One region of the Oceanibaculum nanhaiense genome, then DNA from elsewhere that is predicted to be linked to it. Evidence: predicted binding sites of a transcription regulator. Region 1 holds the regulator's gene; each other region holds the start of a gene.
The links. The regulator LexA, encoded in region 1, represses DNA repair genes until DNA is damaged. The targets are predictions, from matches to a motif close to ATGTTCTANTTTGGTTC.
Positions count from the first base shown of each region.

Region 2: recA (recombinase RecA) is a predicted target of LexA. The motif match lies at 4,899-4,915, and genes of this name have one in related genera.
Region 3: BKM74_RS02150 (adenosylcobalamin-dependent ribonucleoside-diphosphate reductase) is a predicted target of LexA. The motif match lies at 5,148-5,164, and genes of this name have one in related genera.

Region 1 is NZ_MPOB01000011.1:56,814-66,780, forward strand. It holds gene BKM74_RS16140 (heavy metal translocating P-type ATPase) at 1-2,124, opposite strand, end outside; gene BKM74_RS16145 (anthranilate synthase component II) at 2,272-2,856, shown strand; gene trpD (anthranilate phosphoribosyltransferase) at 2,866-3,894, shown strand; gene trpC (indole-3-glycerol phosphate synthase TrpC) at 3,891-4,697, shown strand; gene moaC (cyclic pyranopterin monophosphate synthase MoaC) at 4,702-5,181, shown strand; gene BKM74_RS16165 (molybdopterin molybdotransferase MoeA) at 5,178-6,383, shown strand; gene lexA (transcriptional repressor LexA) at 6,557-7,288, shown strand; gene BKM74_RS16175 (ComEC/Rec2 family competence protein) at 7,295-9,430, opposite strand; gene BKM74_RS19025 (glutathione S-transferase family protein) at 9,542-9,925, shown strand; gene BKM74_RS19030 (glutathione S-transferase family protein) at 9,938-9,967, shown strand, end outside.
Region 2 is NZ_MPOB01000003.1:127,888-137,854, reverse strand. It holds gene flgB (flagellar basal body rod protein FlgB) at 1-45, shown strand, start outside; gene flgC (flagellar basal body rod protein FlgC) at 78-494, shown strand; gene fliE (flagellar hook-basal body complex protein FliE) at 535-834, shown strand; gene fliQ (flagellar biosynthesis protein FliQ) at 882-1,148, shown strand; gene fliR (flagellar biosynthetic protein FliR) at 1,167-1,931, shown strand; gene flhB (flagellar biosynthesis protein FlhB) at 2,055-3,173, shown strand; gene BKM74_RS05915 (ATP-binding protein) at 3,151-4,827, shown strand; gene recA (recombinase RecA) at 4,970-6,049, shown strand; gene alaS (alanine--tRNA ligase) at 6,339-9,011, shown strand; gene BKM74_RS05900 (AAA family ATPase) at 9,029-9,874, shown strand; gene BKM74_RS05895 (vWA domain-containing protein) at 9,896-9,967, shown strand, end outside.
Region 3 is NZ_MPOB01000001.1:438,153-448,119, forward strand. It holds gene BKM74_RS02115 (anti-sigma factor family protein) at 1-372, shown strand, start outside; gene BKM74_RS02120 (DUF4168 domain-containing protein) at 599-970, shown strand; gene BKM74_RS18910 (DUF3426 domain-containing protein) at 1,025-1,867, opposite strand; gene ftsE (cell division ATP-binding protein FtsE) at 2,095-2,772, shown strand; gene BKM74_RS02135 (cell division protein FtsX) at 2,780-3,688, shown strand; gene BKM74_RS02140 (YdcF family protein) at 3,701-4,336, shown strand; gene BKM74_RS02145 (lysophospholipid acyltransferase family protein) at 4,346-5,071, shown strand; gene BKM74_RS02150 (adenosylcobalamin-dependent ribonucleoside-diphosphate reductase) at 5,229-7,538, shown strand; gene leuB (3-isopropylmalate dehydrogenase) at 7,601-8,716, opposite strand; gene leuD (3-isopropylmalate dehydratase small subunit) at 8,743-9,354, opposite strand; gene leuC (3-isopropylmalate dehydratase large subunit) at 9,378-9,967, opposite strand, start outside.

The DNA.
Region 1 (9,967 bases):
GACGCTGGAGGCCGCCATCGCCGCGCCGGCAATCAGCGGGCTGAGATAGCCCAGCGCCGCCAGCGGGATGCCGATGATGTTGTAGATGAAGGCCCAGAACAGATTCTGCCAGATCTTGGCGACTGTCGCCCGCGAGACGGAAATCGCGTCCAGCACCAGCAGCGGGTCCGGCCGCATCAGCGTGACGGATGCCGCCTCCATAGCGACGTCGGTCCCGCTGCCCATGGCAATGCCAACATCCGCCTGTGCCAGCGCAGGCGCATCATTCACCCCGTCGCCGACCATGGCGACGATGCCGCCCTTCTCCTGCAAGCCGGAAATCGCATCCGCCTTGCCGTCCGGCAATATCTCGGCCAGCACGGTGGAAATCCCCAGCCGGCTTGCGACCGATTCCGCGGCGCGGCGGTTATCGCCGGTCAGCAGCGCCGTCTCAATGTCCTTTTCGCCAAGCAGCCGGATCGCCTCTGCGGCGCTGCCGCGCAACCGGTCGCCGATGGCGATGGCGCCAAGCAGACGGCCATCCGCAGCCACCCAGACCACACTGTTGCCCTCGCCTTCCCGCTTTGCGGCCTGTTCCTCCAGGGCCGAAGTCGCGATTTCCTTCTCCTGCATCAGGCGCGGACTGCCGATCAGTACAGCCCGGCCTTCCACCGTCGCCATCACCCCCCTGCCCGGCAGCGAGTCGAAATCCTGAGCCTTGGGTATGCCCCCCCCCCGCTCTTCGGCGGCGGCCAGCACCGCCTTCGCCAGCGGATGCTCGCTGCCCTGCTGCACACTGGCGGCAAGGGAGAGCAACTCCTCGTCGGCGACGCCCTCTGCCGGCAGCAGCGCCGTGACGCGGGGCCGCCCCTCGGTCAGCGTGCCGGTCTTGTCGAACACCACGGTGCGGATGCCGTGTGCGCGTTCCAGCGCTTCGGCGTCCTTGATCAGAATGCCGGCCTTTGCGGCGACGCCGGTGCCGGCCATGATCGCGGTCGGCGTGGCGAGGCCCAGCGCGCAGGGGCAGGCGATGACCAGCACGGCGACAGCGTTCAGGATCGCGGTCTCACTGCCGGCGCCCGCCGCCAGCCAGCCAAGGAAGGTCACCAGCGCGATGGCCAGTACGATCGGCACGAAGATGCCGCTGACCTTGTCCACCAGCCGCTGCACCGGCGCCTTGGAGGCCTGTGCCCCCTGCACCCTTTCGATAATGCGGGCCAGCAGGCTGTCCCCGCCGACCGCCGTCACCGCGATCTCGACCAGGCCGGAACCGTTCACCGAGCCGCCGATGACGTTATCCTCCGCCTGCTTTTCGACCGGCAGGCTCTCGCCGGTCAGCAGCGATTCGTCGAACTGGCTGCGGCCTTCCACTATCCTGCCGTCGGCCGGCACCCGTTCGCCCGGCTTCACGATAAGAATATCGCCTTCCATCAGGGCGGCGACGGGCAGGGTCTCGATTGTATCGCCGCGCTTCACCCGCGCCTCTTCCGGCCGGAGCGCCATCAGCGCCCGGATCGCCGAGGCAGTGCCGCGCTTTGCCCGGCTTTCCAGATACTTGCCCAGCGTGATGAGGGTGATCACCGCCGCCGAGGCTTCGAAATACAGATGATCGCTGCCGCCGGTGGCCATGTGATAGAGGCTGAGTCCGAAAGCCGCGCTGGTGCCGATGGCGACCAGCTGATCCATCGTGCCGGTGCGCGTCTTCAAAGCCTTCCAGGCATTGATATAAAACCGCCCGCCGATCCAGAACTGCACCGGTGTCGCCAGCACGAGCTGCACCCAGGCCGGCGGCATCCAGTGCACGCCCGCGGCCATACCGATCATCGGCAGCACCAGCGGCAGGGTCAGCAGGATGGCGGCGGCCAGGCGGATGCTCTCCCAGCGCAGCGTATCGGCCTCGGCCTGCTTGTCCGGTCCGGCCCCGGCCTCAATCAGATGCGCGCCATAGCCCGCCTTCTCCACGGCGGCGACGAGGTCGGCAGGATCAAGCGTCTCCGCCAGCCGCACGCGTGCCTGTTCGGTCGCCAGATTGACGGCGGCCCGGTCCACGCCCGGCACCTTGGCAAGGGCTTTCTCGACGCGACCGACGCAGGCCGCGCAGCTCATCCCCTCGATGGCGAGGTCATATGTCTGTTCAATGCTCATGACTCCTAGATGGGGCTTCCAGTATTGGGAAGGTCAAGGAGATTTCGAACAGCACCAATGCGCTTGCCTTTCCGGGCGCGGCGGGGCTTGCTATAACGATCATCCGGGCCGCTGAAACGGTCCAACAATGACTGCCAAGTGATTGATATGTATCTCCTGATCGATAATTACGACAGCTTCACCTACAACCTCTGGCACTTCCTGGGCGACCTCGGCGCCGAGGTGATCGTGAAGCGCAATGACCAGATCACCGTCGATCAGGTGCTGGCGGGCGGCTATCAGGGCGTCGTCATCTCGCCCGGCCCGTGCGACCCGGACCGTGCCGGCATCTGCCTGGAACTGATCGGGCGCGCCGTGGGCAATCTGCCGATCTTCGGTGTCTGCCTCGGCATGCAGGCCATCGGCCAGGCCTTTGGCGGCAAGGTGGTGCGCGGCCCGGTGCCGATGCATGGCAAGGTCAGCCCGATCCTTCACAAGAATGCCAGCGTGTTCAAGGGGCTGCCCTCGCCGCTGACGGCAACGCGTTACCATTCGCTGGTGATCGAGAAGGCCAGCCTGCCGGACTGCCTGGAGATCACGGCGGAAAGCGAGGATGGCGTAATTCAGGGGCTGGCGCACAAGACCCTGCCGATCCATGGCGTGCAGTTCCACCCCGAGAGCATCGCAACCGAACATGGCCACGCCATGCTGAAGAACTTCCTCGACATCGCGGAACGCCGCAACGCGGCCTGAGGGTTGGGTATGGTTATGGATATGAAAGCCCTGCTGGGCATTGTCGCCACAGGCCGGGCGCTGACCCGCGCCGAGGCGGAAGCCGCGTTCGAGATCATCATGAGCGGCGACGCCACCCCGTCTCAGATGGGCGGCTTCCTGATGGCGCTGCGCGTGCGCGGCGAGACGGTGGACGAGATCACCGCCGCCGCCAGCGTGATGCGCGACAAGGCGCTGAAAGTAGCAGCCCCGGCGGATGCCATCGATACCTGCGGCACCGGCGGCGATGCGTCCGGCACCTACAACATCTCCACCGCCGTGGCGCTGGTCTGCGCCGGGCTCGGCGTGCCGGTCGCCAAGCATGGCAACCGCAGCCTGACCTCGAAATCCGGCGCCGCCGATGTGCTGACCGCGCTGGGTGTCGATATCGACTGCGCCATGAGCCTGATCGAGGAGGCTATACGCGACGCCCATGTCGGCTTCCTGATGGCGCCGCGCCATCATGGCGCCATGCGGCATGTCGCCGGCACCCGCGTCGAGTTGGGCACGCGCACCATCTTCAACCTGCTGGGCCCGCTCTCCAGCCCTGCCGGTGTGAAACGCCAGCTGATCGGCGTGTTCTCGCGCGATTTCCTGAAGCCGATGGCCGAGGCGCTGCGCAATCTGGGCAGCGTGCATGCCTGGGTCATCCATGGCAGTGACGGGCTGGACGAGATCACCACCACCGGTCCGACCCATGTGGTCGAGCTGAAGAACGGCACGCTGACCGAGTTCGAGATCGGCCCGGCCGATGCCGGCCTGAAACTGGCGAAGCCTGAGGACATCAAGGGCGGCGACCCTGCTTTCAACGCCGCCGCGCTGCACCGGTTGCTGGACGGTGAGAAAGGTGCCTACCGCGATATCGTGCTGCTGAACGCGGCGGCCGCCCTCATCGTTGCCGGCAAGGCCAGTGACCTGCAGGAAGGGGTTGCCCTCGCCGCCACCGCGCTGGATCAGGGCAAGGCGAAGGATGCGCTGGCGAAGCTGGTCGCCATCACCAACAGGGGCAAGGCGGCATGAGCGACGTTCTGACGAAAATCTGCGCCGACAAGCGTGAGCATATTGCCGCCTGCAAGGCAGCGAAGTCCTTGTCGGCCCTTGAGACCGAGGCTAAGCAGGCCAGCGCGCCGCGCGGTTTCGTGACGGCGCTGAAAAAGGCCAATGCTGAGGGTCGCTATGGTCTGATCGCGGAGATCAAGAAGGCCTCGCCCAGCAAGGGGCTGATCCGCGCCGATTTCGATCCGCCCTCTCTCGCCCGCGCCTACCGCGAGGGTGGTGCCTCCTGCCTGTCGGTGCTGACCGACGAGCCTTATTTCCAGGGCAAGGACGATTATCTCGTCGCCGCCCGCGCGGCGGTGAACCTGCCCTGCCTGCGCAAGGACTTCATGCTCGATCCCTATCAGATCGTGGAATCCCGCGCGCTGGGGGCGGATTGCATCCTGCTCATCATGGCGGCGCTGTCAGACGCGCAGGCGGCGGAGCTGGAACAGGCCGCTTTCGATCTCGACATGGATGTTCTGGTCGAGGTGCATGACGGCGCGGAACTCGACCGGGCGCTGAAACTGCAATCGCCGCTGCTCGGCGTGAACAACCGCAATCTCAAGACCCTGGCGGTCGATATCGCGACGACGGAACAGCTGGCAGCGCGGGTGCCGGCGAGCAAGATGCTGGTCGCGGAGAGCGGCCTCTACACGCCAGACGATCTCGCCCGCATGGAACGCGCCGGCGCGCGCTGCTTCCTGATCGGCGAATCGCTGATGCGCCAGCCGGATGTTGCGGCGGCGACGCGCGCCCTGCTCGCCCGCAACGAGGCGGCGGCCTGATATCATGAGCGGCTTCACCCATTTCGACGCCGAGGGCAAGGCGGTCATGGTCGATGTCTCGGCCAAGGACGAGACGGAACGTGTGGCGACCGCCGTCGGCAGCATCACGATGCAGCCGGAAACCCTGGCGCTGATCCTCGAAGGCGGCGTGAAGAAGGGTGACGTGCTGTCGGTCGCGCGCCTCGCCGGCATCATGGGCGCCAAGCGCACGCCGGATCTGATCCCGCTGTGCCATCCGCTGGCATTGTCCTCGGTGAAGGTGGAGCTGAAGGCCGATCCGTCCCGCAACGCCGTCGATATCGAGGCGACCTGCAAGCTGAACGGCCGTACTGGCGTCGAGATGGAGGCGCTGACGGCGGTCAGCATCGCGGCACTGACCGTCTATGACATGTGCAAGGCGGTGGATCGCGGCATGCGCATCGGCGATATCCGGCTTGTCCATAAATCGGGCGGTAAATCCGGTACTTACGAGGCAGAACGGTGATCCCTGTCGAGGAGGCGCTGGCGAAGATTCTCGCCGCCCTGACACCGCTGGGCGCCGAGGAAATTTCGGTCGAGGCGGGGCTGGGCCGGGTGCTGGCCGAGGATGTCGCCGCCCGCGTGACGCAGCCGCCCAAGCCGGTCTCCGCCATGGATGGCTATGCCGTGAAGGCGGTGGATGTCGCCAGCGTGCCGGCCACTCTGGCGGTAATCGGCGAGGCGCCGGCCGGGCGCGGCTATCAGGGCATGGTAGAAAGCGGTCAGGCGGTGCGCATCTTCACCGGCGCGCCACTGCCGGACGGGGCCGACAGCATCGTCATCCAGGAGGATACCGAGGCCAGCGGCAACCAGGTCACCGTGAAGGAAGCCCCCGCCCCCGGCAATTTCGTGCGCCCTGCCGGCCTCGACTTCCGCGTCGGCGATATCGGCATTCCGGCCGGCAAGCTGCTGACCGCGCGCGATATCGGCCTTGCCGCCGGCATGAACCATCCCTGGCTGCGCGTGGTGCGCCGGCCGCGCATCGCCATTCTGGCGACCGGCGACGAGATCGTCCGGCCGGGCGATCCCATCGGCCGCGACCAGATCGTCAGCTCCAACGCGCTGGCGCTCTCCGCCTTCGTGCGCGGCGCCGGCGGCGAGCCGCTGGTGCTGGGCATCGCGCCGGACGAGATGGACGGGCTGACCCGGATGATCGCCGGCGCACGCGGCGCCGATTTGCTGGTCACCACCGGCGGCGCCTCGGTCGGCGATCACGATCTGATTCAGACCGTGCTGGGCGAGACCGGCAGCCTGGATTTCTGGAAGATCGCCATGCGGCCCGGCAAGCCGCTGATGTTCGGCAAGATCCACGATACGCCGGTGCTCGGCCTGCCCGGCAATCCGGTCTCGTCCATGGTTTGCGCCCTGCTCTTCCTCGGGCCGGCCATCGAGCGGCTGCTGGGGCGTTCCGCCAGGGGACCGGAGACACAGCCGGCCCGCTTGACCGCCGGCCTGAAGCCGAACGACCGCCGGCAGGATTATCTGCGCGCCACGCTGTCGGTCGATGCTGACGGGACGATGCTGGCCACGCCCTTCGCGAAGCAGGACAGCTCGCAATTCTCGCTGCTGACCAAGGCCGACTGCCTGCTCGTCCGGCCGCCGCACGATCCGGCGCGCAGCGCCGGCGAGACGGTTCAGGTCATTCCCTTCCGCGACAGCTATTTCTGAGATTTTTTATCCGCCTGGTGTTCGGCCTAGTGTTCGGGCTTGACCGGAAACGAGAACAAAACTAAAACACTTACTCAGGTTTTTGTTTTGTTCCATATTTAGTTGCGCTCATGCAGTCAGCCGCCAGCCCTTGCGGCGATCCGGCAAGAGGGCGTGATGGACAGGAGGCGCCGATGCTGACTCGCAAACAATTCGAGCTGCTGACCTTCATCAACCGACGGCTGACCGAGAGCGGCGTATCGCCCTCCTTCGACGAGATGAAGGAAGCGCTGGGCCTGCGCTCCAAGTCGGGCATTCACCGCCTCATCACCGGGCTTGAGGAGCGCGGCTTCATCCGCCGCTTGCCGCATCGCGCCCGCGCGCTCGAAGTGCTGCGGCTGCCCGACCAGGTATCGGCGAAGGACACCAGCAAGCAGGGCGACAAGCAGACCGGGGAGACCACCGGCCGGCGCTTCACGCCAAATGTCATCGAGGGGCATTTCGCCGGGCCGCTGGCCGGCGCCGCCACGGGCCAGGATTTAAGGGCGGTCCCCTTGCCGCTCTACGGCAAGATCGCCGCCGGCACCCCCATCGAGGCGCTGCACGATGAAACCGCCGCGATCGACGTGCCGCTCAGCCTGCTCGGCACAGGCGAGCATTACGCCCTTGAAATCGAAGGCGATTCAATGATCGATGCCGGCATTCAGGATGGCGATACCGTCATCATCCAGCGCTGTGATACGGCGGAGAACGGCACCATCGTGGTGGCCCTGGTAGATGAGCAGGAAGCGACCCTGAAGCGGCTGCGCCGTAAGGGTGGCTCGATTGCGCTGGAACCGGCGAACGCCGCCTACGAGACCCGTATCTTCGGACCGGAGCGGGTGAAGGTTCAGGGCCGCCTCGTCGGGCTGCTGCGTCGCTACTGAGGGCCGCTACTGAGCCTCCCGGTTGCGCCGGGCCGCCGGATCGGGCGCCCAGGGCCGGATGCCGCGATCCCGGCCAACCGAGTCCAGGCGGATGGTGCCGGCCTCCAGATAGAGCGCATGCGCCCCGTTCCGCCACAGATCGAAACGGTCCACCACCAGCCGGGCCGAAGGGCAGCGGCGGCGGACCGGCACCAGCGCCACGACGATATCGGCACTGGTGCAATCCTCGGGCAGGGCTTGCGCATCGCGGATGATGGCGATCTTGAATGCCCCCACGCCGCCGATACAGCCCAGGGCATCGCAGGCAATGCCGTCCCGCCCGCCGCTGCCGGCACGCGGCATGGCGATGCGGCGCGGCTGGGCGGTGCGCTGCAGCCAGGCATCCGCCGTGAAGGAGGCCGCCCGGGCGGAGGAAAACGCCAGCCCCTGCACCGTGCGCAACGCCACCAGCTTGGCCTCGCCATCGACCAGCAGGACCGGCTGGGTGGTAAACCACGGCAGGGCAAGCCCCAGGGCGACCGGCGCCAGCCCGGCGAACCGCCAGGACCGCCGCCAGAGCGCCAGCCACAGCCCGCCCAGCGAGATCGCCAGCAGACCGGCCGCCGGCATGGCAGGGACCGCCAGCACGGCCCCTGGCAAGGTTGAGATCCAGGCGCCGACGGCCAGCACACCCTCGATTCCCAGCCCCATCGGCACCAGCGCCAGCCCTTCCAGGCCCAGCGGCATCAATAGCAGGGCCAGCACGCCCCATGGCATGATCCAGAAGGCGGTCAGCGGCACCGCCGCCATATTGGCCAGCACGCCATAGAGCGCCACCTGGTTGAAATGATAGGCGGCAAAGGGCAGCGTCCCGGCTGTTGCCAGCACTGAAGTGGCACAGAGGCCGACCAGATAGAGCAGCCCCAGCCGCAGCGGTCCCGCCCCGGCGCGCAGGGCGGCGAAGCGCTCCCTGTTGGCCTCATAGAACGCCACCAGCATCAGCACGGCGGCGAAGGACATCTGGAAGCTCGGCCCCAGCATCACCTCGGGCGCCAGCAGCAGGATCGCGGCGGCCGCCCAGGCAACCAGCCGCAGCGAGATCGCCACCCGGTCAATCAGCACCGCCACCAGCACCAGCCCGGTCATCAGGAAGGCGCGTTGCGTCGGCACGGTGGCGCCGGCCAGCAGCAGATAGACAAAGGAGGCCGCAAGGGCGGCCAGCGCCGCCCATTTCTTGATCGGCTGGTTCAACGCCAGGCCGGAATGGCAGGCGAGCAGCAATCGCAGCACAAAGAATACGGTGCCTGCCACCAGCCCCATATGCAGGCCGGAAATCGCCAGCAGATGCGCGAGGCCGGAATCCCGCATGGTGTCCAGCGCCCGCTCCGGCAGGCCGGAACGGTCTCCGGTCAGCAGCGCCGCTGCCATGGCCCCGGTCTCGCCCGGCAGGGCCGTACGAATCCGGGCGGTGACCGTGCGGCGCAGCCGGTCGATACCCACCCAGAACCCGGAGGGTGCGCCTTCGGCCAGGCGGGTGACATCGCCCACCGCGTAACCGACGCCGCCAATCCCCTCGAAATAGGCATGGCGCTGAAAGTCGAAACCGCCGGGCGCCGATGGCCCGGGTGGCGGGCGCAGCACGGCGCGCAGCCGCACAAGATCGCCATGGCTGACATCGGGCATATCGCCGCGCACCACCGCCCGCACCCGGCGCGGCGTATGCTCATCCGGTAGCCGACCGATGCGGGGATGTTCCAGCGTCAGCCGGACATCGCCGGGCCGCTGTTCGATGCGGACCAGCTGTCCCTCGACGCTCACCGGGCCGATCTGCCGTTCCAGAAAGAGTGTACCGACGGTCTGGCTGCGATATTGCGCCGCCGCGAAACCCAGCGCGAAGGCGCACAGCAGCAGGGCCAGCAGCCGCCCATTCAGCGACCGGTACAGAAGAAGGCCAAGCAGGAAAGCGCCACACAGCCCCGCCCAGCCGATCCATAAGGGCGGCTCGGCCTTCAGCAGGAAGTAGCAGCCGATGCCGCCGCCCAGCACCACCGGCAGCCAGAGCATCCAGCGTTCCCGCTCTGCCAGGAAAGGGGACACAAGCCAGCCGAATCCGGTGCCGAAAATGCCGCTTTCCGCGCGCTCTATGGCCGTTTCCTGCAGCATCGCCCCTCCCTGTTATGCAGCATAGACTAATGCAGCTTTCACCGGGAGGCATCCCGTAGTATGGCTGCCGCAGGCACCACTGCACCGCGCATGAGGAGACTGATTTTGGGTGTGACACTCCATGGCTATCGCCACAGCGTCTATGCCAGGATCGCGCGCATGGTCTGCGCCGAAAAACCCATCGCCTATGGCTGGGTGGAGGTAAACCCGTTCGCCGAGCCTCTGCCGGATGGGTTTCTGGCGCTGCATCCTTTCCGGCGCGTGCCGGTGCTGGAGCATGACGGGTTCGTGCTTTACGAAACCGTTGCGATTACCCGCTATCTCGACGACGCCTTTCCGGGGGCCGCCCTGCAACCGGCCGATCCGCGCGACCGGGCGCGGATGACGCAGATCATCGCGATCATCGATTCCTATGGATACTGGCCCATGGTGCGGCAGGTCTTTTCGCATCGGGTATTCCGCAGCCGGCTTGGCGAACCCGTGGAGGAGGCGTAGATTCGCACCGGCCTGCAGGCATCGCACAAGGTGCTGGATGCG
Region 2 (9,967 bases), on a different contig from region 1:
CTCACCATGATGAAACTGGCGATCGGCCGCCAGCCGGGCGCGTAAGGGCGCCGCCGCAGGAATAAGGAGAGAGCAGGATGGCACAGGATCTGATGGGTGCGATGACGATCTCGACCTCGGGCATGAAGGCCCAGGGTCTGCGTCTGCGGGTGATTTCGGAGAATCTGGCGAACGCCAATTCAGTGGCGGAGGGTCCGGGGCAGGAGCCCTACCGGCGCAAGATCGTGATGTTCCGGAATGAGCTGGACCGCGCCGACAACATGCACAAGGTCTCGGTAAGCAGGGTCACCAACGACCCCTCGCAGTTCCAGACCAAATACGACCCGACGCATCCTTATGCGGACCAGGATGGCTACATCATGGCGCCGAACGTCTCGGCGCTGATCGAGACGATGGACATGCGCGAGGCACAGCGCAGCTACGAAGCCAATCTGAACGTCATCGAGACCTCGATGTCGATGCTGACCAGAACCATCGATCTTCTGCGCGGTTGATGATAAATAGAGGGCTGTAAGCGCGAAGGAGGAACAGACCATGGTTGCCCGGATCGGTGATGCGATTGCTGCCTATGCCAAGACCGGCCAGATCGAAGGCGGTCTGGAGACGCGCGAGCCTGGCAAGGATTTCGCCAGCTTCCTGCGCGACAGCGTCCAGGAGGCGCATGAGGTGATGAAGGGCGGCGAGGAGATGAGCATGAAGGCCATCACCGGAAAAGCCGACCTCAACGATGTTATCGTCGCGGTGAACGACGCCGAGGTGACGCTGCAGACCGTCGTCGGACTGCGCGACCGGATGATCCAGGCCTATCAGGAAATCCTGCGTATGCCGATCTGACGGCCCGGTTCTGCGTTGGTAAAGGCCGGGGGGCGAGGGGCCGAGTCATGAATCCGAGCGACGTAATCGACGTTTCCCGTGAGGCGCTGGTGGCCACGCTCGTTATCTGCGGGCCGGCCATGCTCATCGGCCTCGCCATCGGTCTTGTCATCGCGCTGTTTCAGGCGCTGACGCATATCCAGGAAATGACGCTGGTCTTCGTGCCGAAGATTATTGTGGTGTTTGCCAGCCTGTTTGTTTTCATGCCCTTCATGCTCAGCACGCTCCTGGATTTCTCGGCGACGCTGGTGGACCGCATTATCGCGCTGAATTAACGGAGGCACGGCTGGCCGATGCCTTTCGAGCTGTTCCTACCCGCCCAGTTTTTCGCCTTCTTCCTGGTGTTTTCGCGCGTCGGTGCGGCGCTCTCGATGATGCCGGGACTTGGTGAGGGGCTGGTCTCCATGCGGGTCCGGCTGGCCTTCGCCATGCTGGTCAGTTTCCTGACAGTGCCGCTGGTACAGGATACGCTGCCGGCAATGCCGCCGACTGCGCCGCAACTGGCCCTGCTGGTGGCCGGCGAGGTGGTGATCGGCCTGTTCATCGGCACCCTGTCGCGCATCGCGCTGACGATTCTGGAAATGGCTGGCTTCATCATCTCGATGCAGATCGGCCTCGCCTCGGCGCAGGCCTTCAACCCCAGCCTGGGCGCGCAGGGCTCGCTGCCCGGCGCGCTGCTGAGCACGATCGGCGTGCTGCTGATCCTGGCGACCAACCTGCATCACATCTTCATGCTGGGGGTGGTGGACAGCTATACGGTGTTCACGCCTGGCGCGCCGCTGCCGGTGCAGGATTTCTCCATGGCGGTCACGCGGGCGGTCGCCGACGGTTTCCGCATCGCGCTGCAGATCGGCGCGCCGCTGCTGGTCATCGGCGTGCTGTTCCAGGTCAGCGTCGGCGTGCTGTCGCGGCTGATGCCGCAGCTGCAGATCTTCTTCATCGTGCTGCCGTTCCAGCTGCTGCTCGGTGTTTTCCTGTTCTCGCTGATATTGTCGGCCTCGATGATGTGGTTCCTGCGCTATTATGAAAGCGTGGTGATGCGCATGCTGGCGCTTTGATTTAGAGTGCAGCCGCGATCGATGTGATAAGTCCGGGGGGCGCTTGCCACGTCAGGTGCCCCAATATTTGCGAATCGGAGACGGATCAACCCCGCGCGGGGCCGGATCCAGACGGCGGAGGCCATGTCCGACGATCAGGACGAAGCGTCCAAAACAGAAGACCCGACAGACAAGAAACTGTCGGACGCCCGGGAGAAGGGCCAGGTTGCCGTCTCGCAGGAGGTGGCGAGCTGGTTCTCGCTGGTTGGCGGGCTGCTGATCGTCAGCCTGTTCGCCGGCTTCGTATCGAAGCAGATTTACACCTCCATCCGCCCTTTCATCGAAAAGCCGCATGAGCTGATCCTGGATGCGGCCAATGTCGGCAGCGTCTTCGCCTATGTGGTCGCCGGCACGGCCATCGCACTCAGCATCCCGGTGCTGCTGTTCCTGTTCCTGGGGGTGAGCGCGAACCTTATGCAGAATGGCGTGCTGTTCGCCCCCGAGGCGATTGCGCCGAAGCTGCAGAACATCTCGCCCATAAAAGGGCTGCAGAAGATGTTCTCCTCCAAGGGGCTGGTCGAGTTCCTGAAGGGCATCTTCAAGATTGTCCTGGTGGGCGCGCTGCTGGGCCTGATCATGTATCCGGAACTGGCCCGGCTGGAAGAGATCATGCAGCTGGATCCGGTGGAAATGCTGGAGGAAATCCGCTGGATGCTGATCCTGCTGCTGGGCGGGGCGGTCTGTGTGATGGCGGTCATCGCCTTTGCCGATCTGGTCTATCAGCGCTATGCCTTCAACAAGCAGATGCGCATGACCAAGCAGGAAGTGCGCGACGAATACAAGCAGACCGAAGGCGACCCGATGATCAAGGGCCGCCTGCGCAATCTGCGCATGCAGCGCGCGCGCCAGCGCATGATGTCCGCCGTGCCGCAGGCCACCGTGGTGGTCACCAACCCGACCCATTATGCGGTTGCCATCAAGTATGAGCGCGACAGCATGCAGGCGCCGATGGTGGTGGCCAAGGGCATTGACGCGGTGGCGCTGCGCATTCGCGAGATGGCGGAGGAGCACAAGGTGCCGGTGGTCGAGAATCCGCCGATTGCCCGCATGCTGTACGCCTCGGTCGAGGTCGATCAGGAAATCAAGCCGGAGCAGTATCAGGCCATTGCCGAGATCATCTCCTACGTCTTCCGCCTGAACCAGGGCCGTAACCAGAATCAGAACCAGAACCAGGGACGAAATGGCGGAACAACCCGGCAATAACACCGCCTCCGGCGGATTGTTTGGCGATATCGCCCGGCTGTTTGGCCGTGGCGCCGATTCCGGCGGCGAATCCGGTATCGGTTCGGCTATCGGTTCGGGAGGGGCTGGTAGCGGTATCGGCAATGACCAGCTTGCCCAGGCCTTCGAGAATGCGCCGCTGGCCATCGTCTTCGCCGACCGCGCGGGGCGGGTGCTGGCCGGTAACCGCATGTTCTGCGACCTGGCCGGTCTGGACAGCGTGCCGCCCGAGGGAAGTCTGGCGCTGTCGGCGCTGGTGCAGGCCGAGGATGCCGGCCAGCTCGCCGAGGCCGTCGAACTGGCGCTGGCCGGATCGCCGCCCGGACTTCCGGTGGAAATCCGCATGGCGCGGGACGCCGATCTGGTGGCCGCCGGTTTCGTGCGTGTTCTGCAGGGCGCGGATTTGGCGAATGGGTCCGAAGGAAAAGAGCCCCGCCTGATGCTGCATCTGATCGATGTCAGCCAGCGCAAGAAGCTGGAAGTGCAGTTCGTGCAGTCGCAGAAGATGCAGGCGGTGGGCCAGCTTGCCGGCGGCGTGGCGCATGATTTCAACAATCTGCTGACCGCGATGATCGGCTTCTGCGACCTGCTGCTGCTGCGCCATTCGCCCGGCGACCAGTCCTTCGCCGACATCATGCAGATCAAGCAGAACGCCAACCGGGCGGCCAATCTGGTGCGCCAGCTGCTGGCCTTCTCGCGCCAGCAGACGCTCAGGCCGCGGGTGCTGGACGTCTCGGAGGTGGTGTCGGAACTGTCGCACCTGCTGCGCCGGCTGATGGGCGAGAATATCCGGCTCGACATGCGCCATGGCCGCAATCTCGATCTCGTGAAGGTCGATCAGGGGCAGATTGAGCAGGTGATCCTGAACCTCGCCGTGAATGCGCGCGACGCCATGCCGGAGGGCGGGGCGCTCACCATTGCCACGGAGAATACCGAAATCACCCACATGCAGCAGATCGGCACGGAGGAGATCCTGCCCGGCCGATATGTGAAGATCGAGGTGTCCGATACCGGCACCGGCATCCCGCCCGAGGTGGTGCCGCGCATTTTCGAACCTTTCTTCACCACTAAGGCGGTCGGCTCGGGCACCGGCCTTGGCCTGTCCACCGTCTATGGCATCGTGAAGCAGACCGGCGGCCATGTGCTGGTCAGCAGCGAGCTTGGCCACGGCACTTGCTTCTCGATCCTGCTGCCGGCCTATGCCGCGGACGGGGCGCAGAGCGCGGAGCCGGGGGAGGATGCCGAGACCCGCCACCGCGACCTGACCGGGGCCGGCACGATCATGCTGGTCGAGGATGAGGATCCGGTCCGGCTGTTCAGCGCCCGGGCCCTGCGTAACAAGGGCTACAAGGTGATCGAGGCGCGTTCCGGCGAGGCGGCGATGGAAATCCTGGCCGCCGAGGATGAGCAGATCGACCTGCTGATCACCGATGTGGTCATGCCAGGGATCGACGGGCCGACGCTGATCCGCCTCGTGCGCGAACACCGGCCTCACATCAAGGTACTGTGCATTTCCGGCTATTCCGAGGATGCGCTGCGCCAGCGCATCGCGGAGCAGGCCGACATCGCCTTCCTGTCCAAGCCGTTCAGCCTGAAGCAGCTGGCCGGCCGCGTGAAGGAGCTGCTGGAGGGGTAGCGGCAATCCGCGCCAGTGGGGTTATCGAGCCGTTGCTTTGAGAACAAATCAGGAAAACCTGTTGCGAATGGGAACAAATCATGTACATTGATCCCTGCGTTGCCAGTCGGCGCCGCGCTGTGAAATAACAGGGAGCATTGCCATGTCGGCACAACTTCTCCGCCTCGTCGAAGGGGACAATATGGATAAGCAGAAGGCTCTGGATGCGGCGCTGGGCCAGATTGAGCGCGCATTCGGAAAGGGCTCGATCATGAAGCTGGGTCAGCGCGATTCGGCGGTGGAGATCGATTCGGTTTCCACCGGGTCGCTCGGCCTTGATATCGCGCTGGGCATAGGCGGGCTGCCGCGCGGCCGCGTGATCGAGATTTACGGGCCGGAAAGCTCCGGCAAGACGACGCTGGCGCTGCATACGGTGGCCGAGGCGCAGAAGGTCGGCGGCACTTGCGCCTTCATCGATGCCGAACATGCGCTGGACCCGTCCTATGCCCGCAAGCTGGGCGTGAATATCGATGAATTGCTGATCTCCCAGCCCGATGCCGGCGAACAGGCGCTGGAGATCGCCGACACGCTGGTGCGCTCGGGCGCCATCGATGTGCTGGTGGTGGACAGCGTGGCGGCCCTGGTGCCGCGCGCCGAGCTGGAAGGCGAGATGGGCGACAGCCATGTCGGGTTGCAGGCGCGGCTGATGAGCCAGGCGCTGCGCAAGCTGACCGCCTCGATCTCGAAATCCCGCTGCATGGTCATCTTCATCAACCAGATCCGCATGAAGATCGGCGTCATGTTCGGCAATCCGGAGACCACGACCGGCGGCCATGCGCTGAAATTCTACGCCTCGGTGCGTCTCGACATCCGCCGCATCGGCGCGATCAAGGACAAGGACGAGGTGGTGGGCAACCAGACCCGCGTGAAGGTGGTGAAGAACAAGGTGGCGCCGCCGTTCCGCGTCGTCGAGTTCGACATCATGTATGGCGAGGGTGTGTCGAAGATGGGCGAGCTGATCGATCTCGGCGTGAAGGCCAACATCGTCGAGAAGTCCGGCGCCTGGTTCTCCTACAATGGCCAGCGCATCGGCCAGGGCCGCGAGAACGCCAAGAATTTCCTGCGTGAGAACACCGCCATGGCGCAGGAGATCGAGCAGAAGATCCGGGCCAATGCCGGCATCGTCTCCGAGGCGCTGATGGGCGCACCGGAAGAGGATAACGGCGACACGCCCGAGGAGTAAGATCGGCCTTCCGCCGCTGGACAGTGTTCCCGGCGGCCCGTATAAGCGAAGACCCGCTGGTGATCGGCGGCGTGGATGCCTTGGCCTGCCTCTCGTGGCAGGCTCGGGCCGTTCGCGCCGCCTTGCCATGTGCGCCGTCTGTGTGCGTCGTAGAGGAGGCCTGCATCGACAGGGCTTCACGACGGCGCCGGATGGCACGATATAGGGGAATACGGCACGAGAAACGGCAGGCCGGCTCGGACGGGCCGTAACCGACGCGAAACCTGAATGAACCTAGAAGATTGCACGCATGAACACGGCGAACGATATCCGCAAGACCTTCCTGGAGTATTTTGCGCGCAACGGGCACGAGGTCGTTGCCTCCAGCCCGCTGGTGCCGCGCAATGATCCCACCTTGCTGTTCACCAATGCCGGCATGGTGCAGTTCAAGAACGTCTTCACCGGCGCCGAGACCCGGCCTTATGACAGGGCCGCGACCTCGCAGAAATGCGTGCGCGCCGGCGGCAAGCATAATGACCTGGAAAATGTCGGCTATACCGCGCGCCACCATACTTTCTTCGAGATGCTGGGCAATTTCTCCTTCGGCGATTATTTCAAGGAACAGGCGATCGAGCTGGCCTGGAACCTGATCACCAGGGAATACGGCCTGCCCAAGGAAAAGCTGCTGGTCACCGTCTATGCCGAGGACGAGCAGGCGCACGGGCTGTGGAAGAAGATCGCCGGCCTGACCGACGACAGGATCATCCGCATCGGCACCTCCGACAATTTCTGGCAGATGGGCGATACTGGCCCGTGCGGCCCGTGCTCGGAAATCTTCTACGACCATGGCGACAAGATTCCCGGCGGGCCTCCGGGTAGCCCGGACGAGGATGGCGACCGCTTCATCGAAATCTGGAACCTGGTGTTCATGCAGTTCGACCAGCGCGCACCGGGCGACCGGGTGTCGCTGCCGCGCCCGTCGATCGATACCGGCATGGGGCTGGAGCGCATCACCGCCGTGCTGCAGGGCAAGCACGACAATTACGACATCGACCTGATGCGCGCCCTGATCGAGGCCTCGGCCGAGGCGTCCGGCGTCGATGCCGACGGGCCGTTCAAGACCTCGCACCGGGTGATCGCCGACCATCTGCGCGCCAGTTCCTTCCTGATTGCCGACGGTGTGCTGCCGGCAAATGAGGGTCGCGGCTATGTGCTGCGCCGGATTATGCGCCGCGCCATGCGCCACGCCCACATGCTGGGCTGCCGCGACCCGCTGCTGTGGCGTCTGGTGCCCGCACTGGTGCGCCAGATGGGCGAGGCCTATCCGGAGCTGCTGCGCGCCCAGGCGCTGATCGTCGAGACGCTGAAGCTGGAGGAAAACCGCTTCAAGCAGATGCTGGATCGCGGGCTGAAGCTGCTGGAGGAGGAAACCGGCCGTCTGGGCGCCGGCGGCACGCTGTCCGGCGATGTCGCCTTCAAGCTGTACGACACTTTCGGCTTCCCGCTGGACCTGACGCAGGACATCCTGCGCGGCCAGGGCGGCAGCGTCGATACCGCCGCCTTCGATACCGCGATGGCGCGCCAGAAGGCCGCCGCCCGCGCCGCCTGGGCCGGGTCCGGTGACGCGGCGACCGAGACGGTATGGTTCGACATTCGCGAGAAGGCGGGCGCCACCGAGTTTCTGGGCTATGCCGAGGATGCCGCCGAGGGCCAGATCATGGCGCTGGTGGTGGACGGCCAGCCGGTACACAGCGCGAAGGCGGGCGACAAGGTGGCGCTGGTCGCCAACCAGACGCCGTTCTATGCCGAATCCGGCGGCCAGATGGGCGATGCCGGCAGCATCGTCACGGCCAATGGCGCTGAAATTCGCATCTCCGACACGCAGAAGAAGTTGGGCGCGCTGCATGTCCATCTCGGCGAGGTGGTGAAGGGCGAGGTCACGACCGGCGACACGGCGGAGTTCCGCATCGACACCACGCGCCGCGACGCGCTGCGCGCCAACCATTCCGCGACCCATCTGCTGCATGAGGCGCTGCGCCGCCGGCTGGGCGACCACGTCACGCAGAAGGGCTCGCTGGTGGCGCCGGACCGGCTGCGCTTCGACATCAGCCACCCGAAGGCACTGTCGCCCGAGGAAATCCGCGATGTCGAGGCGGAGGTGAACAACCGCATCCGGGTGAATGCCGAGGTGAACACCTCGCTGATGACCCCGGAGGAGGCGGTCGAGGCCGGGGCGCTGGCACTGTTCGGCGAGAAGTATGGCGAGGAGGTGCGCGTCGTCTCTATGGGCGGTGCGGAACCGGAAAAGGGCAAGTTCGGCAGCTTCTCGACCGAGCTGTGCGGCGGTACCCATGTGCGCCGCACCGGCGATATCGGCTTCCTGAAGATCGTCGGCGAAAGCGCCGTCTCGGCCGGCGTGCGCCGCATCGAGGCGGTGACCGGCATTGGCGCGCTGGCCCATATCGATCAGCAGGAAGCGCTGCTGGCGGAGACTGCCGGCGTGCTGAAGGCATCGCCCTCCGAACTGCCGGCCCGCGTTGCGGCGCTGGTTGAGGAGCGCCGGCGGCTGGAACGCGAGCTGGTCGATCTGCGCAAGAAGATGGCCAGCGGCGGTGGTGGCGGTGACGATTCCGGCGGTGCCCGCGATGTCGGCGGGGTGAAATATGCCGCGCGCCGGCTGGATGACGTGCCGGCCAAGGAGCTGAAGGGCATGGCCGACGCGGTGAAGCAGCAGATCGGCTCCGGCGTCGTGGCGCTGGTCGCGGTGCAGGACGGCAAGGCGTCGCTGGTGGTCGCGGTGACGGATGACCTCATCGGCCGGTTCAGCGCGGTGGATTTCGTGCGCGTCGGCTCCGAGGCGCTGGGCGGCAAGGGCGGCGGCGGCCGTCCCGATATGGCGCAGGCCGGCGGCCCGGACGGCGACAAGGCGGACAGCGCACTGGCGGCCATCGAACAGGCACTGGCGGCGAAGGCGGCGGCCTGATCATGGATGGCGGCACTCTGCGCTTCGGCGGCACCGATTCCTACGTCGCGACCGCCGATCTGACGCTGGCGGTGAATGCCGCCATTACGCTGCAGCGGCCGCTGCTGGTGAAGGGCGAGCCCGGCACCGGCAAGACCGTACTGGCGCATGAGGTGGCGCGCTCGCTTGGCCTCGATCTCATCGAATGGCATGTGAAATCGACCACCAAGGCGCAGCAGGGGCTGTACGAATATGACGCGGTCAGCCGGCTGCGCGACAGCCAGCTTGGCGACGCGAAGGTGAAGGACATCGCCAACTACATCCGCCGCGGCAAGCTGTGGGAGGCCTTTGTCGCCGAGCGCCCCACCGTGCTGCTGATCGACGAGATCGACAAGGCGGATATCGAGTTCCCGAACGATCTGCTGCTGGAACTCGACCGCATGGAATTCTTCGTCTATGAGACCGGCGAAGTGGTGAAGGCGGCGCGCCGGCCCATCGTCATCATCACCTCGAACAATGAGAAGGAACTGCCGGACGCCTTCCTGCGCCGCTGCTTCTTCCATTACATCCGCTTCCCCGATGCGGAGACGATGACCGACATCGTCGAGATGCATTTTCCCGGCATCAAGCAGGCGCTGCTGCGCGAGGCGCTGGCCAGCTTCTACGAGCTGCGCGACGCGCCCGGCCTGAAGAAGAAGCCCGGCACCTCGGAACTGCTGGACTGGCTGAAGCTGCTGCTGGTCGAGGATATCCCGCCGGAGGCACTGCGCGCCAAGGATGCGAAAAGCGCCATTCCGCCGCTCTATGGCGCGCTGCTGAAGAACGAGCAGGACGTGCAGCTGTTCGAGCGCCTGGCCTTCCTCGCCCGCCGCGAAGGCCGCTAGGCGCGGGATCGGAGGAGGCGGATGTTCGTCAGCTTCTTCCTTGAGTTGCGCCAGGCCGGCGTGCCGGTGTCTTTGCGCGAATATCTGACCCTG
Region 3 (9,967 bases), on a different contig from region 1:
CGATGGGTCAGCCTGTATGTCGGAACGGAGGCCGCCGGCGATACGCCGCTGCGGGCGATCTATCCGGATGGGCGCTCCGTGCTTGCCTGGCGCAAGGATGGCCTGTCCTACAGTCTGGTGGGCACGGTTGGCCGTGACGCGATGATGGCCATCGCCGGCACGCTTGATGGTGCTGCCGGTGCGGCAAAGCGGCCGACGGTCATGCCCAAGACGCTGCCTGACCCGGCTGGCGGCCTGCGTCCCGCGCAACCTGTCGAGACGATACAGCCGCCGGCGATTCCCGCCGCACCCACGGCGCCGTCGATCGCCCCCAACCCCGCAAACCGCCCGGATGGCGCGGCACCGCGCGCACGGGACGAAGGGGCGGCGTGAGAATCTACCGGACGATGGAATATTGGCAGCTTTGCGTCGTCCATGGTTCTGAAGGTGGACCCCATCACCTTCTTGTGAGCCTCCCTGTTGGTTCCTGTTGACCTTGAGGCCCCGCCATCCGGCGGGGCTTTTTTTGGAATAATGGTCGCGTTCGCCCGTCCACTCCCATGAAGCCGGCATGCTTGCCGGCGGAGCCGACCCAGAATCCAATGATGGAGAGGACGACATGAACAAGCGTATCCTGACGACCCTTTTGCCGGCACTCATGCTTGCCGTGGCGCCGGTCGCCGCGATGGCGCAGAGCCAGGCACCGGCACAGCAGCAGGAGATGCCGAAGATCGACGAGAGCCAGCTCGATTCCTATGCCGATGCCGCCGTTAAGATTTACGACATCCGGGTGCGCTGGGAGCCGGAGATTCGGGCCGCCGAAAGCCAGGAAAAGGCGATGGAGGCGCAGCGCGAGGCACGCACCGAGATGATTGAGGCGGTGCAGAAGGAGGGGCTGTCGGTTGAGGAGTACAACTCGATCACGGCAGCCGCCCAGCGTGACCCGGACCTCAACCAGAAGATCGCCCAGCTGATCGAGAAAAAGCGCTAAGCGGAACGCCGGCTTCAGCAACCTGGCCCGGGGACCCTAACCTGGGGGTGGGATTCAGCTCCTGGGCTGGGCGCTGAAGGTCACGACCAGATCCGCCGCTTCGCCCGCCGGGTTCACGAATTCGGTGCGGAAGGCGGCGATCTCGCCGGGCGACAGATCCAGCCGGTTCGCCTCGAACTCCCAGTCCTGCAGCTCCTTGCGCTCCAGGTCGCGCAGCTGGGCCTTCATCGGCGGTATGATCGCCGGCTCGTCGGTCAGGTTCACCACCTCGCCCTGCACCACCAGAATCATCGTGCTGCCCTCCATCAGCCGCTCGACGCGGATGTTTCGGATCAGCAGCCCTTCGCCCGGCACCGGGGCGGGATGGCCGATCTTCTCATACAGCAGGGCGGCGGGCGGCCAGGCCGCGACGATCTGCGCCCGGCCAAAGAAAATGCCGGCGGCCAGCCCGACCGTCAGCAACAGCAGTAAAATCCAGGCAAGGCGGCCGCTGCGCGGCTTCTTCTGCTCCAGCGGCAGGCGCGGCAGGCGCGGAATGCGCGGCCGCTCCTCCTCTTCCTCCGGGAATGGAGCGGCTTGCGCCGCGTCATCTGGCCAGCCGGCATCCTCATCGGGCGCGGCCGCTTCTTCGGCGTTATCGTCCTGATACTGATCGAACGGATGCGGCGGCGCCTCGACCTCCGGCATGTCGGAGGCCTCCCGCTGGGCAGGCTTCTCCTGGGCGGCCTTCCGTTTGGCGGCCGACTCCTTGATGGCCGACGGGCGGCTGGTTTCCGCAACCGGTTCCTGAAACCAGACATGGCCGCACTCATTGCAGCGGACCTTGCGGCCAGCCGGCCCCAGCTGCGCATCGCTGATCGCGTAGCGCGCGGAACATTCTGGACAGGACAGGATCATTGTGTGGACCACCGTATCATGGTCTAGCTTTTAGCCTGCCCGTCGCATCGGTGGCAAGCGAGGCTCTCATGACCGGAGTCGCCTGTCCATCAGAGCGCGGCGGGAACGCGGCGCGCGGCTGGACGCTGGGCCGCCGGCTGTGCCATCTTGCCCGCGGTCATTGACTGGCACCGGAGCGGGCGATTTCGTCCGCCAGGCCAGCGGCATCAGGAAAGGTTATCGGTTCCGTGGTTCGGTTCGAAAATGTCGGGATGCGGTTTCGCGACGGGCCAGCCGTACTGGAGAATATCGGCTTTACGCTGCCGCCTGGATCCTTCCATTTTCTCACCGGGCCGAGCGGTGCCGGCAAATCGACCTTGCTGAAGCTGATCTATCTGGCGCTGAAGCCTTCCTCCGGGCGCATCCGCCTGTTCGACCGCGATGTCGCCGGCATTCCACGCCGGGAACAGCCTGATCTGCGCCGGCGGATCGGCGTGGTGTTCCAGGATTTCCGGCTGCTGGGCCATCTGACGGCGCTGGACAATGTGGCGCTGCCCTTGCGTATCGCCGGGGCAAAGCAGAGCCTGATCCGCCGCCATGTGCCGGAATTGCTGGATTGGGTCGGTCTCGGCGATCATATGAACGCGTTGCCGGCCACCTTGTCGGGCGGGCAGCAGCAGCGTGTCGCCATCGCCCGCGCGGTGATCGGCCGGCCGAAACTGCTGCTGGCCGACGAGCCCACCGGCAATGTCGACGACCAGATCGCCATGCGCCTGCTGTTCCTGTTCGAGGAGTTGAACCGCATGGGCACCACCGTGCTGATTGCCACCCACAACAACATGCTGGTGGACCGGTTCAGCTATCCCCGGCTCGATCTGCGCGACGGGCGGTTGTCCCGGCCGGGCATCGACAGCGCTGTCGCCTGAGGTTCGGATGATCTTCCGGCGCCATTCCGACCTGCCGCTCAAGGGCGACGCGACCAGCCGCTTCCTGCCCTGGATCATCGGCGTGATGGTGTTCCTGGCCACGCTGTCGGTCGCCGGCCTGCTGCTGGCGCAGGATGTGACGCAGCGCTGGCGCTCTGCGTTGGCCGGTACGCTGACCGTGCAGGTGCCGCCGCCCTTCGGCGAGACGGACCCGCAGGCCCAGCTGGCCGAGGTGTTGCAGATCCTGCGCGGCACGCCCGGCATCGCGCGTGCCGAACCGTTGTCCATCGACCAGAGCCGCGCCCTGCTGGAGCCCTGGCTCGGCAGCGGCCAGATCATCGACGAACTGCCCTTGCCGCGCCTGATCGATGTGGCGCTGCGGCCCGGCGCGCGGCTGGATTTCGCGGCGCTGGAAACAAGGCTGGCCGGGATCGCGCCCGGCATCGTGCTGGACGATCATGGCCGCTGGCTGGGCGATCTGGTGCGGGTGGCGCGGTCGGTGGAGCTGGTGGCGGCGACGGCGGTGCTGCTGGTCGCGCTGACGGCGGTGCTGGCCGTGGTGTTCGCGGTGCGCACCGGCCTTGCCATCCACCGCGAGGTGATCGACGTGCTGCATCTGGTCGGCGCGCGCGACAGCTATATCGCGCAGCAATTCGCCCGCCATGCGCTGACTCTCAGCCTGCGCGGCAGCATCCCGGGGGCGCTGTTCGCGCTTGCCCTGCTGCTGGGCATCGCCGTGCTGGCGACCGGCGGCGCCGAGGGGCTGGCAGCCGAAGGGTTCCTGCCGGCCGATATCTGGCAGATTCTGCAGCCGCTGGACTGGGCGGCGCTGGCCGCCGTGCCGGTCGGGGCGATCGTGCTGGCGGTGCTGGCGACGCGGCTGGCCGTGATGCGCGCCCTCTCCCGGCTGGTATAAGGGGCGCTTTCCATGTCCGCGCGCCGCCGTATCTTCCATCGACCCGGGCCGCCGCCGCGGCGCTGGCGGCTGGTGCTGCCGGCGCTGGCGCTGTTTCTTGCCGTCTGGGTTGGCGGGTTCTTCAACTACGCCGCCAGCATCCCGCGCAGCGTCGAGGATGGCGAGCAGCGGACCGACGCCATCGTCGTGCTGACCGGCGGCAGCCTGCGGCTGGAGGTCGGCCTGCGCCTGCTGCAGGCCGGGCTGGCGGACCGGCTGCTGGTGTCCGGCGTCAATCCGGGGGTGACGCGCGAGGCGCTGCTGCGCCTGATGCCGGAATGGACCGAAGCGCTGAATGCCCATATCGATATCGACTATGCGGCTAACAATACGGTGGGGAACGCGGCGGAAACGGCGGTGTGGCTGCAGGGGCGCGGGTATCGCTCGCTGCGGCTGGTGACGGCGAACTATCATCAGCGCCGCAGCCTGCTGGAGTTCCGCGACGCCATGCCGGATATCGACATCGTGCCGCATCCGGTGTTTCCGGAAGATTTCCATCGCGAGGATTGGTGGCGCTGGCCGGGCAGTGCCATGCTCATCTTCTCGGAATACAACAAGTTCCTGATGGCGCATCTGCGCCTGTCCCTGGCCGCTCTCATCAAAGGGTAGGCGTTGGCAATGAGTGCGCTGCGTTCGCTGCTGTTCAACATCGCGTTCTTCGGCTGGACCGCACTGCTGTGCATCGGCGGTATTCCGCTGCTGGCCGCGTCCGCGGGCTGGATCGTCGCCGGGCAGCGGCTCTGGGCCTGGGGCGTGATCGGGCTGCTGCGGCTGCTGATCGGCACGGATTACCAGGTCAGCGGGCGGGAGAACCTGCCGGAAGGGCCATTTGTTATCGCCGCCAAGCACCAGTCGGCCTGGGAAACCATCATCTTCTTCCTGCTGATTGACCGTCCCGCCTATGTGCTGAAGAAGGAATTGCTGGCGATCCCGCTCTATGGCTGGTATGCGCGCCGCGGCGGCCATATCGCGGTCGATCGCAAGGCCGGCGCCAAGGCGCTGCGGTTGCTGCTGGAGGATTCCCGGCGCGCCATCGCGGACGGCATGGTGCCGGTGATCTTCCCGCAGGGCACACGCACCGCGCCCGGCACGCACCTGCCCTATCAGCCGGGCATCGCGGCGCTGTACCGGGGGCTGGACCTGCCGGTGGTGCCGGTGGCGTTGAATTCCGGCCTGTTCTGGGGGCGTCGCGCCTTTCGCAAGCGGCCCGGCACCATCAAGCTGGAATTCCTGCCGGCGATCCCGCCGGGGATGGACAGGGCCGGCTTCATGGCCGGTCTCGAGACCGCCATCGAACAGGCGACCGACCGGCTGGTGGCGGAAGGCTTATCCCCGGAAGCTTGAGAATTATCCTTGTGAATTTCGGGGATAAGGCCGATCTGCAAGCGATACAAGGTGCTTGGCAGGCCCGGTCCGGTGGAAACATAACGGGAACATATTTGTTGTCCGCCGCTGCCAGACTGGTAAACTGTCAGGCTTCTCGATGGCGTTGGAGCGTTTCATGGCGGGCATCGCGGCGATCTCGCAGCAGATCTGGGACATGAAATACCGGTTGAAGCGGGCCGATGGCGCGCCGCTCGACCGCACATTGGAGGATAGCTGGCGGCGTGTCGCCAGCGCGCTGGCCGCGCCCGAGCGTGACCAGGCGCTGTGGGAGGGCCGCTTCTACGAGGCGCTGGAGGATTTCAAATTCCTGCCCGCCGGGCGCATCCTGGCCGGCGCCGGTACCGAGCGCAGCGTCACACTGTTCAACTGTTTCGTCATGGGCACGGTCCCGGACGATATGGCGGGCATCTTCGAGCATCTGAAGGAAGCCGCGCTGACCATGCAGCAGGGCGGCGGCATCGGCTATGATTTCTCGACGCTGCGGCCCAAGGGTGCTGCGGTGAAGGGCGTCGGCGCGGATGCGTCGGGCCCGCTGCCCTTCATGGATGTGTGGGACGCGATGTGCCGCACCATCATGAGTGCCGGCCACCGGCGCGGCGCGATGATGGCGACCATGCGCTGCGACCATCCCGACATCGAGAATTTTATCGCCGCCAAGCAGGAGGCGGGACGCCTGCGCATGTTCAACCTGTCGGTGCTGGTCACCGATGCGTTCATGCAGGCCGTAAAGGAGGATTCCTCCTGGGATCTGGTGTTCGGTGGCACGGTCTATCGCACCGTTGAGGCGCGCGCGCTGTGGGACAGCATCATGCGCGCGACCTATGCCTATGCCGAGCCGGGCGTGATCTTCATCGACCGCGTGAACAACCGCAACAATCTGCACTATTGCGAGACCATCGCCGCCACCAACCCGTGCGGCGAGCAGCCGCTGCCGCCCTATGGCGCCTGCCTGCTGGGCTCGATCAATCTAGCGAAGCTGGTGGACCGGCCATTCGAATCCGATGCCGCCATCGATATGGGCCGGCTGGAAGCGCTGGTCGCGACATCCGTGCGCATGATGGACAATGTGACCGACGTGTCGCGCTTCCCGCTGCCGCAGCAGCAGCAGGAGGCGCTGGCGAAGCGGCGCATCGGCCTCGGCGTCACCGGCCTTGCCGACGCGCTGATCTTCTGCGGCGCGCGCTATGGCAGCGCCGATGCGGTGGCGCTGACCGATAAATGGATGGCGGCGATCCGCCGCGCGGCCTATCTCGCCTCGGTCGAGCTGGCGAAGGAGAAGGGCGCCTTCCCGCTGTTCGATCGCGAGAAATACCTGGCCGGAGAGACCATCGGCGAACTGGATGCGGATGTGCAGGAAGCGATTGCCGCGCATGGCATCCGCAATTCCCTGCTGACCTCGATCGCGCCGACCGGCACGATTTCCATCCTGGCCGATAATGTGTCGTCCGGGCTGGAGCCGGTGTTCAGCTTCGAATATACCCGCACCGTGCTGATGCCCGATGGCAGCCGCAAGGAAGAGGCGGTGACCGATTACGCGCTGCGCCTCTACCGCCGGCTGAAGGGGGAGAATGCGCGGTTGCCCGACGCCTTTGTCGATGCCCAGCGGCTGTCGCCCAGCGACCATGTGGTGATGCAGGCGGCGGTGCAGAAATACATCGACAGTTCGATCTCCAAGACCATCAACATCCCGGTCGATCTGCCGTTCGAGCAGTTCAAGAATGTCTACCAGATGGCCTATGACATGGGCTGCAAGGGCTGCACCACCTACCGGCCGAACGAGATCACCGGGGCGGTGCTGCAGGTGAAGCCGGACAATGTGGAGGGCACGCAGCAGCCGGAGCTGGCGCTGGACAAGCCGGAGGCAAGGCCGGCCGACCAGTTCGAGGCCGGCGCCGTCATCTATATGACGCAGCCGCTGAACCGGCCGGAGGAATTGCCGGGCAAGACCTACAAGATCAACTGGCCGGAAAGCGAGCACGCGCTCTACATCACCGTGAATGATGTGATCCAGGATGGCCGCCGCCGGCCCTTCGAGATATTCATCAACTCCAAGAACATGGAGCATTTCGCCTGGACCGTGGCGCTGACCCGGATGATCAGCGCGGTGTTCCGGCGCGGCGGCGACGTGTCCTTCCTGGTCGAGGAGCTGAAGGCCGTATTCGACCCGCGCGGCGGGCAGTGGATGGGCGGGCGCTACGTGCCCTCGCTGCTGGCCGCCATCGGCGATGTGATCGAGCGCCACCTGATCGATATCGGCTTCATCCCGCAGCCGGAGGAGAAGCGCCAGGGCCACCTCGCCGAACGCAAGGTGGTGGGCATCGCCGACCAGCGCCTGCGGCAATGCCCGAAATGCGCCCAGCCCAGCCTAATCCGGCAGGAGGGCTGCGATACCTGCACCTCCTGCGGCTATTCAAAGTGCGGGTGAAATAGTAGGCACGCAAAAAGGGCGGCCTGCGGGCCGCCCTTTTTTAACATATGCTCTGAAGATCAGGCCGACAGCTTGTCCAGCTCGCGCAGCAGCGTATCGCCCATCACCGTGGTCGAGACCTTGGCGGTGCCCGGCACATAGATGTCGGCGGTACGGAAGCCGGCGTCGAGCACGTTGTTGATGGCCTTCTCGATCATGTCGGCATCCTCGCCCATGTCGAAGGAATAGCGCAGCAGCATGGCGAAGCTCAGCAGCTCGGCCAGCGGGTTCGCCATGTCCTGCCCGGCGATGTCCGGGGCGGAACCGTGCACCGGCTCATACAGCGCCATGCGGCGGCCGGTGGTCGGGTCCTCAAGGCCGAGCGAGGCCGAGGGCAGCATGCCGAGCGAGCCGGTCAGCATCGCCGCGCAGTCGGACAGGATGTCGCCGAACAGATTGTCGGTGACGATCACGTCGAACTGCTTCGGGTTGCGCACCAGCTGCATCGCGCAATTATCGGCGTACATGTGGTGCAGCTCGATGCCCTTGCCTTCGGTCTCATGCAGCTTGGTCACCGTCTCGCGCCACAGCACGCCGGTATGCATGACATTGGCCTTTTCGACCGAATGCACCTTGCCGCCGCGCTTGCGCGCGAGGTCGAAGCCGACGCGGGCCACGCGCTCGATCTCCGGCGTCGTATAGACCTGGGTATCGACCGCCTTCTTGGTGCCGTCCGGCAGGGTCTCGATGCCGCGCGGCTCGCCGAAATACACACCGCCGGTCAGCTCGCGCAGGATCAGGATGTCCAGCCCCTCGACCAGTTCACGCTTCAGCGACGAGGCGTCGGCCAGCGCCGGGAACACGATGGCCGGGCGCAGATTGGCGAACAGGTCCATTTCCTTGCGCAGGCGCAGCAGGCCGCGCTCCGGCTTCTTCTCGAACGGCAGATCGTCCCATTTCGGGCCGCCGACGGAGCCGAACAGCACGGCGTCAACCGCCAACGCGTCGGTCATGGTCTCGTCGGTCAGCGGGGTGCCGTGCGCGTCCAGCGCCGCACCGCCCACCAAGCCTTCCTGAATGTCGAAGGAGACGTGACGGCGCTTGTCCATCCAGTCCACCACGCGGCGGACCTGGCGCATCACCTCCGGCCCGATACCGTCACCCGGCAGGACCAGCAGTTTCTTGTTCGATGCCATTCTATTTTTCCGTTCTTTGGGAGCGATCAGGCGGCGATCCAGGGCTGGGAGAGGGCGAGCTTCTCCTCATAGCCGGCGATCTTCTGGTCCTTCTGCAGGGTCAGGCCGATATCGTCGAGCCCGTTCAGCAGGCAGTGCTTGCGGAAGGCATCCACCTCGAAGGCGATCTTCTCGCCGTTCGGGCGGGTGATCTCCTGCTTTTCCAGATCGACGGTGATGCGGGCATTGCCGCCCAGCTTCGCGTCCTCGGTCAGCTGGTCGACGATCTCCTGCGGAAGCCGGATCGGCAGGATGCCGTTCTTGAAGCAGTTATTGAAGAAGATGTCGGCGAAGCTGGGGGCGATGACGGCGCGGATGCCGAAATCCAGCAGCGCCCAGGGGGCGTGCTCGCGGCTTGAGCCGCAGCCGAAATTGTCGCCCGCCACCAGGATCTCGGCCTTGGTGTAGGGCTCCCGGTTCAGCACGAAATCCGGGTTCTCCTTGCCGTTGCTGTCGCGCCGCATCTCGTCGAAGAGAAACTGGCCGAGGCCGGTGCGCTTGATCGTCTTCAGAAACTGCTTCGGGATGATCATGTCGGTGTCGATATTGACCATCGGCAACGGTGCTGCGATCCCGGTCAGGGTGGTGAATTTATCCATCTCTTTTCCTCCCGCTGGTCCGGTCAGCCCATCAGCTCGCGCACATCGGCGATATGGCCGGCAATCGCTGCCGCTGCCGCCATCGCCGGGCTCATCAGATGCGTGCGCCCGCCGCGGCCCTGGCGGCCCTCGAAATTACGGTTCGAGGTGGAGGCGCAACGCTCGCCCGGGGCCAGCTTGTCGGCGTTCATGGCAAGGCACATGGAGCAGCCCGGCTCGCGCCAGTCGAAGCCTGCCTCGCGCAGCACGACGTCCAGCCCTTCGGCCTCGGCCTGCTCCTTCACCAGACCGGAGCCGGGGACCACCATGGCGCGCACATTGGCGGCGACCTTGCGGCCCTTGGCGACCTCGGCGGCGGCCCGGATGTCCTCAATGCGGCCATTGGTGCAGGAGCCGATGAAGACCGTGTCGATCTTCACGTCGGTCAGCCGCATGCCCGGCTTCAGGTCCATGTAGGACAGCGAGCGCAGCATCGCCTCGCGCTTGCCGGGATTCGGCGCCTTGTCCGGATCGGGCACGACGCCGGTCACCGGGGCGATATCCTCAGGGCTGGTGCCCCAGGTGATCGTCGGCACCAGATCGCCGGCGTTGATGACGATTTCCTTGTCGTAGA